DNA from 2 places in the Bradyrhizobium sp. SZCCHNRI1009 genome. Region 1 is predicted to be linked to the other one. Evidence: riboswitches for the same ligand, from Rfam matches in the RefSeq annotation. Region 1 holds a riboswitch; the other holds the start of a gene.
The links. A riboswitch is a leader RNA that binds a small molecule or an ion and turns the genes downstream of it on or off. The one in region 1 is predicted to bind S-adenosylmethionine.
Positions count from the first base shown of each region.

Region 2: linked by a shared signal. The riboswitch ahead of QX010_RS22770 (O-succinylhomoserine sulfhydrylase) and the one ahead of QX010_RS32855 (homoserine O-acetyltransferase) in region 1 are both predicted to bind S-adenosylmethionine.

Region 1 is NZ_JAUEUL010000045.1:522-5,568, reverse strand. Features, by position in the region: gene QX010_RS32870 (prephenate/arogenate dehydrogenase family protein) at 1-837, opposite strand, end outside; gene hisC (histidinol-phosphate transaminase) at 834-1,931, opposite strand; gene QX010_RS32860 (chorismate mutase) at 1,969-2,802, opposite strand; SAM riboswitch at 2,998-3,077, shown strand; gene QX010_RS32855 (homoserine O-acetyltransferase) at 3,160-4,413, shown strand; gene metW (methionine biosynthesis protein MetW) at 4,417-5,047, shown strand, end outside.
Region 2 is NZ_JAUEUL010000014.1:78,741-83,787, forward strand. Features, by position in the region: gene QX010_RS22760 (MATE family efflux transporter) at 1-191, opposite strand, end outside; gene QX010_RS22765 (2'-deoxycytidine 5'-triphosphate deaminase) at 320-1,426, opposite strand; SAM riboswitch at 1,539-1,618, shown strand; gene QX010_RS22770 (O-succinylhomoserine sulfhydrylase) at 1,697-2,905, shown strand; gene QX010_RS22775 (GDSL-type esterase/lipase family protein) at 3,033-4,193, opposite strand; gene QX010_RS22780 (SGNH/GDSL hydrolase family protein) at 4,207-4,965, opposite strand; gene QX010_RS22785 (OpgC domain-containing protein) at 4,965-5,047, opposite strand, start outside.

The DNA of each region.
Region 1 (5,047 bases):
GAAGTGATCGAACAGCGCCTCGCCGTCGCCGCGCCGGATCGCCCGCGTCAGCTTCGACAGGTCCTCGGTGAAGGTGCCGAGCATGTCGAGCACGGCATCCTTGTTGCTCAGGAAGATGTCGCGCCACATCGTCGGATCGGAGGCGGCGATGCGGGTGAAGTCGCGGAAGCCGCCGGCGGAGAATTTGATCACCTCGGACTCGGTCACCTGCGCCAGCTCGTCGGCGGTGCCGACGATGGTGTAGGCGATCAGATGCGGTAGGTGGCTGGTGATCGCGAGCACGCGGTCGTGATGGTCCGGCGTCATGATCTCGACCTTGGCGCCGAGCGCCGTCCAGAATGCACGCAGACGATCGATCGCGCCGGCATCGACGCCGTCGGGCGGCGTCAGGATGCACCAGCGGTTGATGAACAGCTCGGCGAAGCCGGAATCGGGCCCGGAATTCTCGGTGCCGGCCACGGGATGGGCCGGCACGAAGTGGACGTTCGCCGGAAGATGCGGCGCCATGTCGCGCACGATCGCGCCTTTCACCGAGCCAACGTCGGAGACGACGGCGCCCGGCTTCAGATGCGGCGCGATCTCGGCCGCAACCGGACCGCAGGCGCCGACGGGAATGCAGAGGATGACGAGATCGGCGTCCTTGACCGCCTCTTCATTGCTCGCGACGACGCGGTCGACGACGCCGAGCTCGGCGACACGCGCGCGCGTCTTCTCCGAGCGCGCCGTGGTGACGATCTCGCCGGCCACGCCCTGCAGCCGCGCCGCGCGCGCGATCGAGCCGCCGATCAGGCCGAAGCCGATCAGCGCGACGCGTTCGAATCGCCCCGCGACGCTCATGTCGCCCTCATGAATTCGCTGAGAGCCTCCACGACCAGACGATTGGCCTCCTCGGTGCCGATCGTCATGCGCAACGCGTTCGGCAGCTTGTAGTTGGCGAGCGCGCGCAGCACGAGGCCGCGCCGGGTCAGGAATTCGTCGGCCTCGACCGCGGTCTTGCCCTTGTCGGTCGGGAAGTGGATCAGGATGAAATTGGTGACACTCGGCGTCACCTTCAGCCCAAGCTTGCCGATCTCCTCGGTCAGCCAGTTGCGCCACGTTTCCGTGTGCGTCTTCGACATCTGCTGATGCGCGGTGTCCTCGATCGCGGCGACCGCCGCGAGCATCGCCGGTGAGGAAACGTTGAACGGCCCGCGGATGCGGTTGATCGCATCGACGATATGCGCCGGGCCGAACATCCAGCCAACGCGGAGCGCCGCGAGCCCGTGGATCTTGGAAAAGGTGTGGGTGACGACGGTGTTCTCGGTCGTGGCGACCAGCTCGAGCCCGAACTCGTAGTCGTTGCGCGAAACGTAATCGGCATAGGCGGCGTCGAGCACCAGCACGACCTGCGACGGCAGGCCGGCGCGCAGCCGCTTGACCTCGTCGAACGGGATGTAGGTGCCGGTCGGGTTGTTCGGGTTGGCGAGCCAGACCAGCTTGGTGCGCGGCGTCACCGCGGCAAGGATGGCGTCGACGTCGGTGCGATATTCCGTCTCCGCGGCAACCACGTTCCTGGCGCCGCAGGCCATGGTCGCGATCGGATAGACCAGGAAGCCGTGGGCGGTGGAGATCGCCTCGTCGCCTTGGCCGAGAAAGGTGTGTGCCAGCAGATTGAGGATCTCGTCGGAGCCGGCGCCGCAGACGATGCGGTCGGGATCGAGGCCGTAGGCGCGGCCGATCGCCTGGCGCAGCACCCGTGAAGTCCCTTCCGGATAATCTTCCAGGTGAGTGGCCGCACTCTTGAATGCCTCGATCGCCCTCGGCGAGGGGCCGAACGGGGTCTCATTGGCCGACAGTTTGAAAACCTTGCGGCCCGGCTCCGGCTGGGGACTCTTGCCCGGTGTATAGGGCGCGATATCGAGGATGCCGGGGTTCGGCACGGGGCGGTTCATCGTCAACTCCGGAAAATCATCACTGGCGCGAGGCGTCTCAGCTCGGAACCGTATAGCGTTTCGCATGGCCGCCGACGAGGGCGGCGGAGCGTACCGAGGCGCCCGCCGCGATCAGGGCAGCCCTGATCTTGTCGAGGTTCGACGGCGACTCGATCGATACCAGCAGTGCGGCGCCGTCGAAGGCGGTATCGGGCACCGCGATGACGTCGGCGAGCGGCGACAGCGCCCGCGACACCTGCGCATTCCAGCCGGAGACGCGGATGCTCCAGGTCTCGACCTCGAGCACCAGCGCATCGTCGGCGACGCGCGACACCGCGAACACCGGCAGCGCGGCGGGATGGTCGGCGCGCTCGATGAACGGCATCCGCGCGATGATCTTTGGCGCGCCCACGGGCTCGAGCGTGATCCACCACGGCGTATGGCCGGAGGTCGTCGACACCAGCGCGAGATCGCCCTTCGAGCGCGCCACAGCCTCGACCGCGGCTTGCGCGCTGAAATGCGGCACGTAGGGCACCACGAATCCGAAATGGAACCTGGCGGAATCGCGCATCGCGGATTCGCCGACCGACACGTCGGCATGAACCGAGAACGGCGCCTGCACATAGGTGAAGGTCGAGACGATCACGCGCCAGATCCCCTCGACGGTGTCGAGCGGCAGGATGCCGCGATGGCGCTGCACCAGGCGGCGCATCATGTCGGCCTCGCGCGCGGGCCTGAACGCCGAGCCAACCTCCTGGGTCTTCTTGACCTTGATCAGCCGGTCGATGATGTCGGCCCTGTTCATCAGCAACTGATGGACCTGCTCATCGATGGCATCGATCTCCTTGCGCAGATCGGCGAGCGAGGGCGGGGCGGGCGGCGGGTTCGACATGGTCCGTGTCACTCTTCGCGAGGCCACGGGAAAACCTGCGGCCAAAGGAACGGATGCCGTTCTCTCCGATGCCGCGGACCTGCGCAACAGCAAGTTTACCTTGCGCCATCCAGGCTTGGCTGACCTGCGGCAGAGCGCCCGACCAACGGTCAACCCCAGCTTGCCTTGACGAATAGCGCCCGCGGGACTAGTTTCTGCCCGTTCCGTGGTCATTTGAGCCGGCCGGCTTGCAGCCACGTTAAAAAACTCGCTAAACAGGCCGGGGACGTTATCGATCCCGGCCGAACCCCAGTTCAGGCCGGGTTTTTCATGGCCTGATGTGTCACGTGGTTCGGGAGCCCTGGCCGGATGGCTGGGGTGAGAGACATGACAGGTCTGACGCCGAAGTCCAAATCTGCGACGTCCAAATCTGCGACGCCTACATCCGCGTTGCGCACGGTCGCGCCCGACGAGCGCTCGCACGAGGTCGATCATCCGAGCTCGCCGGTGGCGCAGTTCGGCGCCGACAAGCCGCTCAGGCTCGATTGCGGCGTCGACCTGTCGCCGTTCCAGATCGCCTACCAGACCTACGGCGAGCTCAATGCCGACCGGTCGAACGCGGTGCTGGTCTGCCACGCGCTGACCGGCGACCAGCACGTCGCCAACCGCCATCCCGTCACCGGCAAGCCCGGCTGGTGGGAGACGCTGGTCGGCCCCGGCCGCCCGCTCGATCCCGGCCGCTATTTCATCATCTGCTCCAACGTGATCGGCGGCTGCATGGGCTCGACCGGGCCGGCCTCGCTGAACCCCGCCACCGGCAAGGTGTGGGGGCTCGATTTCCCGATCATCACCATCCCCGACATGGTGCGGGCGCAGGCGATGCTGATCGACCATCTCGGCATCGACACGCTGTTCGCCGTGGTGGGCGGCTCGATGGGCGGCATGCAGGCGCTGCAATGGACGGTGGCCTATCCGCAGCGCGTGTTCGCCAATCTCGCGATCGCCTGCGCGACGCGCCACTCGGCGCAGAACATCGCCTTCCACGAGCTTGGCCGCCAGGCCGTGATGGCCGATCCCGACTGGGATCACGGCCGTTACGCCGACAAGGGCACGCATCCGCATCGCGGCCTGGCTGTGGCGCGCATGGCTGCGCACATCACCTACCTCTCCGACGCCGCCTTGCATCGCAAGTTCGGCCGCCGCATGCAGGACCGCGAGCTGCCGACGTTCTCCTTCGACGCCGATTTCCAGGTCGAGAGCTACCTGCGCTACCAGGGATCGTCCTTCGTCGAGCGCTTCGACGCCAACTCCTATCTCTATCTGACGCGGGCGATGGATTATTTCGACATCGCCGGCGACCATGACGGCGTGCTGGCGGCGGCGTTTCGCGGCATCAAGACCCGTTTTTGCGTGGTGTCGTTCACCAGCGACTGGCTGTTTCCGACTGCGGAGTCGCGCGCGCTGGTGCATGCGCTCAACGCCTCCAGCGCGCGGGTGTCGTTCGCCGAGATCGAGACCGACCGGGGCCACGACGCGTTCCTGCTCGATGTCCCCGAGTTCTTCGAGATCGCCAGCGCGTTTCTCGATTCCGCCGGCAAGGCGCGCGGGCTTGCCCATGCGAAGGGAGACTGAGCTATGAGCATGCAGGGTGTGCTGCCGCTGAACGGCTTCACTGGCGGCGAGGTGCTGGCCTATCGGCCTGATCATCTGCTGGTCGCCGGCATGGTCGAGCGCGGCTCCAAGGTGCTCGACATCGGCTGCGGCGATGGCGATCTGCTGCAACTGCTGGAAAGCCGCGGCATCGACGGCCGCGGCATCGAGCTGTCCCGCGAGGGCGTCAACCATTGCGTCGCCAAGGGGCTCGCGGTGGTGCAGGGCGACGCCGATACGGATCTCGTCGATTATCCGGACGACGCGTTCGACTACGTGATTCTGTCGCAGACCCTGCAGGCGACGCGGCAGCCCAAGGTCGTGCTGGAGAACCTGCTGCGCATCGGCCGCCGCGCCATCGTCACCTTTCCGAATTTCGGCTTCTGGCGGCTGCGGCTGCAGTTGCTGGTCGGTGGCCACATGCCGCGCACCGACAATCTGCCCTTCACCTGGTACGACACGCCGAACATTCATTTCTGCACCATCAAGGACTTCGTGCAGCTCTGCGACGAGATCGGCGTCAAGATGGAGCGCGCCGTCGCCCTCGATAGTTACGGCCGTCCCCTGCGCGTCGCCATGCCCTGGTGGTTCTGGAACATGTTCGGCGAGCAGGGGG
Region 2 (5,047 bases), on a different contig from region 1:
CGGCCGATATAGGAGGTCTCGGCAATGACGACGCAGGTGCCGGCCGTGTTGGCGATGATGTTCGGCCAGGCCAGCGACAGCAGGGTGCGCAGGATGGGTCCGTCGACGAGCTTATTCCGCATCGGCTTCTCGGGGGGCGGCAATGCACGCCCCTCGCCGACCGGATTGTCGGCCAGGCCGATCTCGGACATCTCAGCTCCCCGCTCGGCCGCGCAGGTCGCGGCCATCTTATCGTTCGATTGCTTTCGCTTTCCTAGCACGGCGCTGGCGCGCGCCCTGTGCGGCAGGCGCATTGGGGGTGCGCGGCAGACGCAGCCGGCTAGAAGCGGAAGTGCTTGGAAAGCTTCAGGCCCTGGGCCTGGTAGTTGGAGCCGATGCGGCTGCCATACATCGCGTTGGGACGCGCCAGCATCTTCTCGTAGACCAGGCGGCCGACGATCTGGCCGTGCTCGAGGATGAACGGCACCTCGCGCGAGCGCACCTCGAGCACCGCGCGCGAGCCCTGCCCGCCGGCGCCGGCATAGCCGAAACCGGGATCGAAGAAGCCGGCATAGTGGACGCGGAATTCGCCGACCAGCGGATCGAACGGCACCATCTCCGCGGCGTAGTCCGGCGGCACCTGCACGGCTTCCTTCGAGGCCAGGATGTAGAACTCGCCGGGATCGAGGATGAGGCTGCCGTCGGGCCGTGCCTTGATCGGCTCCCAGAACTCCTCGACCGGATAGCCGGCGCGGCGGTCGACGTCGACGACGCCGGTATGGCGCTTGGCGCGGTAGCCGACATAGCCGTTCGCATTGCTGCCTGAGAGGTCGACGGACAGAGCGACACCGCCGGCGAGATCCGCATCATCGCGATCCACCAGCCGCTCGGCCTGGTGCAGCGCGATCAATTCGTCCTCCGACAGGACCGCGTCGCGATAGCGGAAGCGAACCTGGGACAGGCGCGAGCCTTCGCGCAAAAGGACCGGAAACGTCTTCGGGCTGATCTCGGCATAGAGCGGACCGTGATAGCCGGCGCCGATCATGTCGAAGCGTCGCGTGCCGTCGGCGATCACGCGGGTGAAAACGTCGAGCCGGCCGGTCGAGCTCTTCGGATTGGCGGCCGCGACGATGTCCTTCGGCAGCGCCAGGCTCTCCAGCAGCGGCACGATGTAGACGCAGTTGGTCTCCAGAACCGCGCCGTCGGCGAGCGCGAACTCGTGCAGCTTCAATTCGTCGATGCGCTCGGCGACGGTCGATCCCGGCCCCGGCAGAAAGCTCGCGCGCACCCTGTAGGCGACGTCGCCGAGCCGCAGGTCCAAGCTCGCCGGCTGGATCTGGCTCTCGACGAAATCATATTCGGGAATGATCAAGCCGGCCTCCGCCATCGCTACGATCATGCGATCGGGGAGGATGCCGTGGGCGTCGGCGGGAAGCGAAAACGGCAAGGCCTGATCCTTTGCAGGCGCCGGAACGGCGGCTTGTGGAGCCAATATAGGGTCTTTTGACCGGTTATCCGATGGCCGGCTTGACGGAAAGGCCGGTTGCGACTATGAGCACCACTTATCCCGTGGTGATTTGAGCCGGCCGGCTTGCAGCCACGTTAAATAAGTCGCTAAACAGGCCGGGGACGAATGTGATCCCGGCCTTGAGGAGTTTTCCCAGGCCGGTTTTTTTGTGCCCATCGCGCCGAGCGCGGTGGTCACGATGGAGGTCACATGTCGAAGTCCCCCGCGAAGGCGCCGGTGTCGTTCGCCCAGTATCGTCCCGAAACCCGGCTGGTGCATTCCGGCACCTTGCGCTCCGAATTCGGCGAGACCGCCGAAGCGCTCTATCTGACGCAAGGTTTCGTCTACGCCACGGCCGAGGAGTGCGAGGCGCGCTTCAAGGGCGAGGATCCCGGCTTCATCTATTCGCGCTTCTCCAATCCGACCACGGCGATGTTCGAGCGCCGCATGATCGAGCTCGAGGGCGCCGAGGCCTGCCGCTCGGCCGCAACCGGCATGGCTGCGGTCACCACGGCGATCCTGGCCCCCCTGCGGGCCGGCGATCACGTCGTCGCGGCCAAGGCGCTGTTCGGCTCGTGCCGCTACGTGGTCGAGGATCTGCTGCCGCGCTACGGTATCGAGTCGACGCTGGTCGATGGGCTCGATCTCGACCAGTGGCAGAAGGCGGTCAGGCCGAATACCAAGAGCTTCTTCCTCGAGAGCCCGACCAATCCGACGCTCGACGTGATGGACATTCCCGCGATCGCCGAGATCGCGCACGCCCATGGCGCGCGGCTGATCGTCGACAACGTGTTCGCCACGCCGATCTGGCAGAGCCCGCTCGCGCTCGGCGCGGACGTCGTCGTCTACTCCGCGACCAAGCACATCGACGGCCAGGGCCGCTGCCTCGGCGGCGTGATCCTGTCGTCGGAAGCCTTCATCGCCGAGCACATCCACAACTTCATGCGCCAGACCGGCCCGTCGATCTCGCCGTTCAACGCCTGGGTCCTGCTCAAGGGCCTGGAGACGCTCGCGGTGCGCGTGCGCGCGCAGACTGAGACCGCCGGCAAGGTCGCCGATTTTCTCGCCGCGCATCCGAAGATCTCGCGGCTGATCTATCCCGGACGCGAGGACCATCCGCAGGCGGCGACGGTCAAGAAGCAGATGCGCGCCGGCTCGACCCTGGTCGGCTTCGAGGTGAAGGGCGGCAAGGCGGCGGCGTTCCGTACGCTCAACGGATTGAGGCTCGCACGCATCTCCAACAATCTCGGCGACGCCAAGACGCTGGTCACGCATCCCGCGACGACCACGCATCAGCGGCTGACGCCGGACGCGCGCGCCGAGCTCGGCATTAGCGAGGGCTTCATCCGCTTCTCCGCCGGGCTCGAGCATGCCGATGATCTGATCGAGGATCTCGATGCCGCCCTCAGGGCGGCGTAGCGAATGGCGAAGTGAGCGTCGCGAGTAGACCGATCTCATCCCTGCGCGCTACTCGTCATTCCTCATCCGCACATCACCATCCCGGGTTCGCTCGCGCGGCGAGCGCCCCGGGATGACGCCTGCGGCGTCACATCGGCCGATAGGTCGGCACCTCGGCCGGCGCGTTGATGCCGAGCTTGACCTGGCCAACCGAGCGGATGATGTCGTCGCCGAGCAGTTGCGCGAAGCAGGCATAACCCCAATCGCTCATGTGCAAGCCGTCCGAGATCACGAACTCGTTCATCGGGATCGCCTGCCGCTCGTGCCAGTCGCGCATCACCTCGAAGCGCGGGAAGATGCCGGCGTGATGCAGCTCGGCGATGCGGCCGAGCAGCTTGTTCATGCGACCCGCGCTCTCCTGCCGCTCGTTCACGCGCGGCGAATATTGCAGATCGACCAGCACGACATCGGAGGCTGCGGCCTGGATCTTGGCGACGCCGTCCTCGACCAGCCTGGCGGTCTCGGCCGGATCGAGATCGCGCAGCACGGCATTGGTGCCGACCTGCCAGATCACGAGATCCGGGTGACGGTCGATCACCGACGTCTCGATCCGCTTCATCATCTCCGGCGCATCCTCGCCGCCGACGCCGGCATTGATGACGCTGATGTCGACCATCGGATATTGCCGGCGCAGCTGCGCGGCGAGCCGATTCGGATAGGTGTAGTCCGGCGCGCTCGCGCCATAGCCCTGCGTCGACGACGAGCCGAAGGCGACGATCACGATCGGCAGGCCGGAGGCGAGCTTGTTGGCGACGTGCGGCAGCGAAATGAAATTCTTCTTCGCGACGCCCTTCGGCGCCAGGCACGGCACGCGGTTGAAGATGTCGGTGGCCGATTTGGCGACCTGCTTGACCTTGTCGATCGCCCGCTCGGTGATGCTGCGCGATTGCGGCGGCGTGGCCGCGACGCCCTGCCCGGCTGCAGCCGGCGGCTGTGCATCGGTCATGGCCGGCGCGGTCGTCGCCGCAGGCGGCGCGGTCGTGGCCGCCGGGCGCACCGCGGCGATCGGCCCGCGCACCTGATCGTTCGCCTGCGCCAATGTGACGTGTCCGATGCTAGGTCGCAGCTCGCTGATCAGCGGAGTCTTCGGACCGGAGCTCTCCACATCGGACAGCGCGGCGGGTGCAGCTTGCGCTGCGCTCTGCGCCCGTACCGTCTGCGGGCTCAGCGCGAGGGCGATGGCAATGACCGCAACGGCCGAAAGCTTCTCCCATGTCCCGGATACGCGGTGACACTCATTCGACGTCATGAACGACATAATCCTAGTTCTGCTGCGCCGGCCCGATATGCGCCGCGTCGATGATGAACTTCGACAGCGCCCGGCCGATGCAGTCATGAACCTGCCTGGCCAGCTCGACCCCGTGCGTCGGATTGAACAGGTCGAAATCGCCCTGCTCGTTCCACTGCCGCATGATGGCAAACCGATCGAACAGCGGAATGTCGCGGTGCTGCGCCACCACACGCATGTTGTCGACATAGGGCGGCACGGAGATCAATGTTTCCGTCCGCGGACTGTATTGCAGATTCATCAAGACGACGTCAGCTCCTGCTTTCTGCAGCGTCGCCACACCGTCGTCGACCGCCTGCCGGAACTCATCAGGATCGATCGACCGCATGGCGTCGACCGTGCCGGTCTGCCAGATGACCAAATTAGGCCTTTTTCCTTCCACCAGTTTAACGAGATTGCCCGCGACTTCCTCGGCCGTCTTCTTGGGCTGCAGCTCGATGCTGAGATTGACGGCGACCGCCGGCAGCTTGTCCTTCAGCGCAGCCTGCAGACGGGCGGGGTACGCATTGGCGTCGGAGGTGTTGACGATCGAGGACGAGCGGCTTCCGACGACGAGAATATCGAGTGTGCGGCCGTTCTTGACGGCGTCTGCAACCTTCGGGAGCGGGCTCTCGGTGGTCAGCAGGTAGGCCGGCACCTCACAGTTCTGCGGCGCGTCTTCCGCGCGCGCGGAGGCCGCCAGCGAAACAGCCAGCGCCGCGATACCAAACCTTAACCACGAGACGGACTTCATCAGCCCCCTCCCGCCAGATCGGCGTTGCTGCGCGCACCTTTTCGCGCGGCGCCCTTATCGGCCTCACGCTTGTACCACGAAA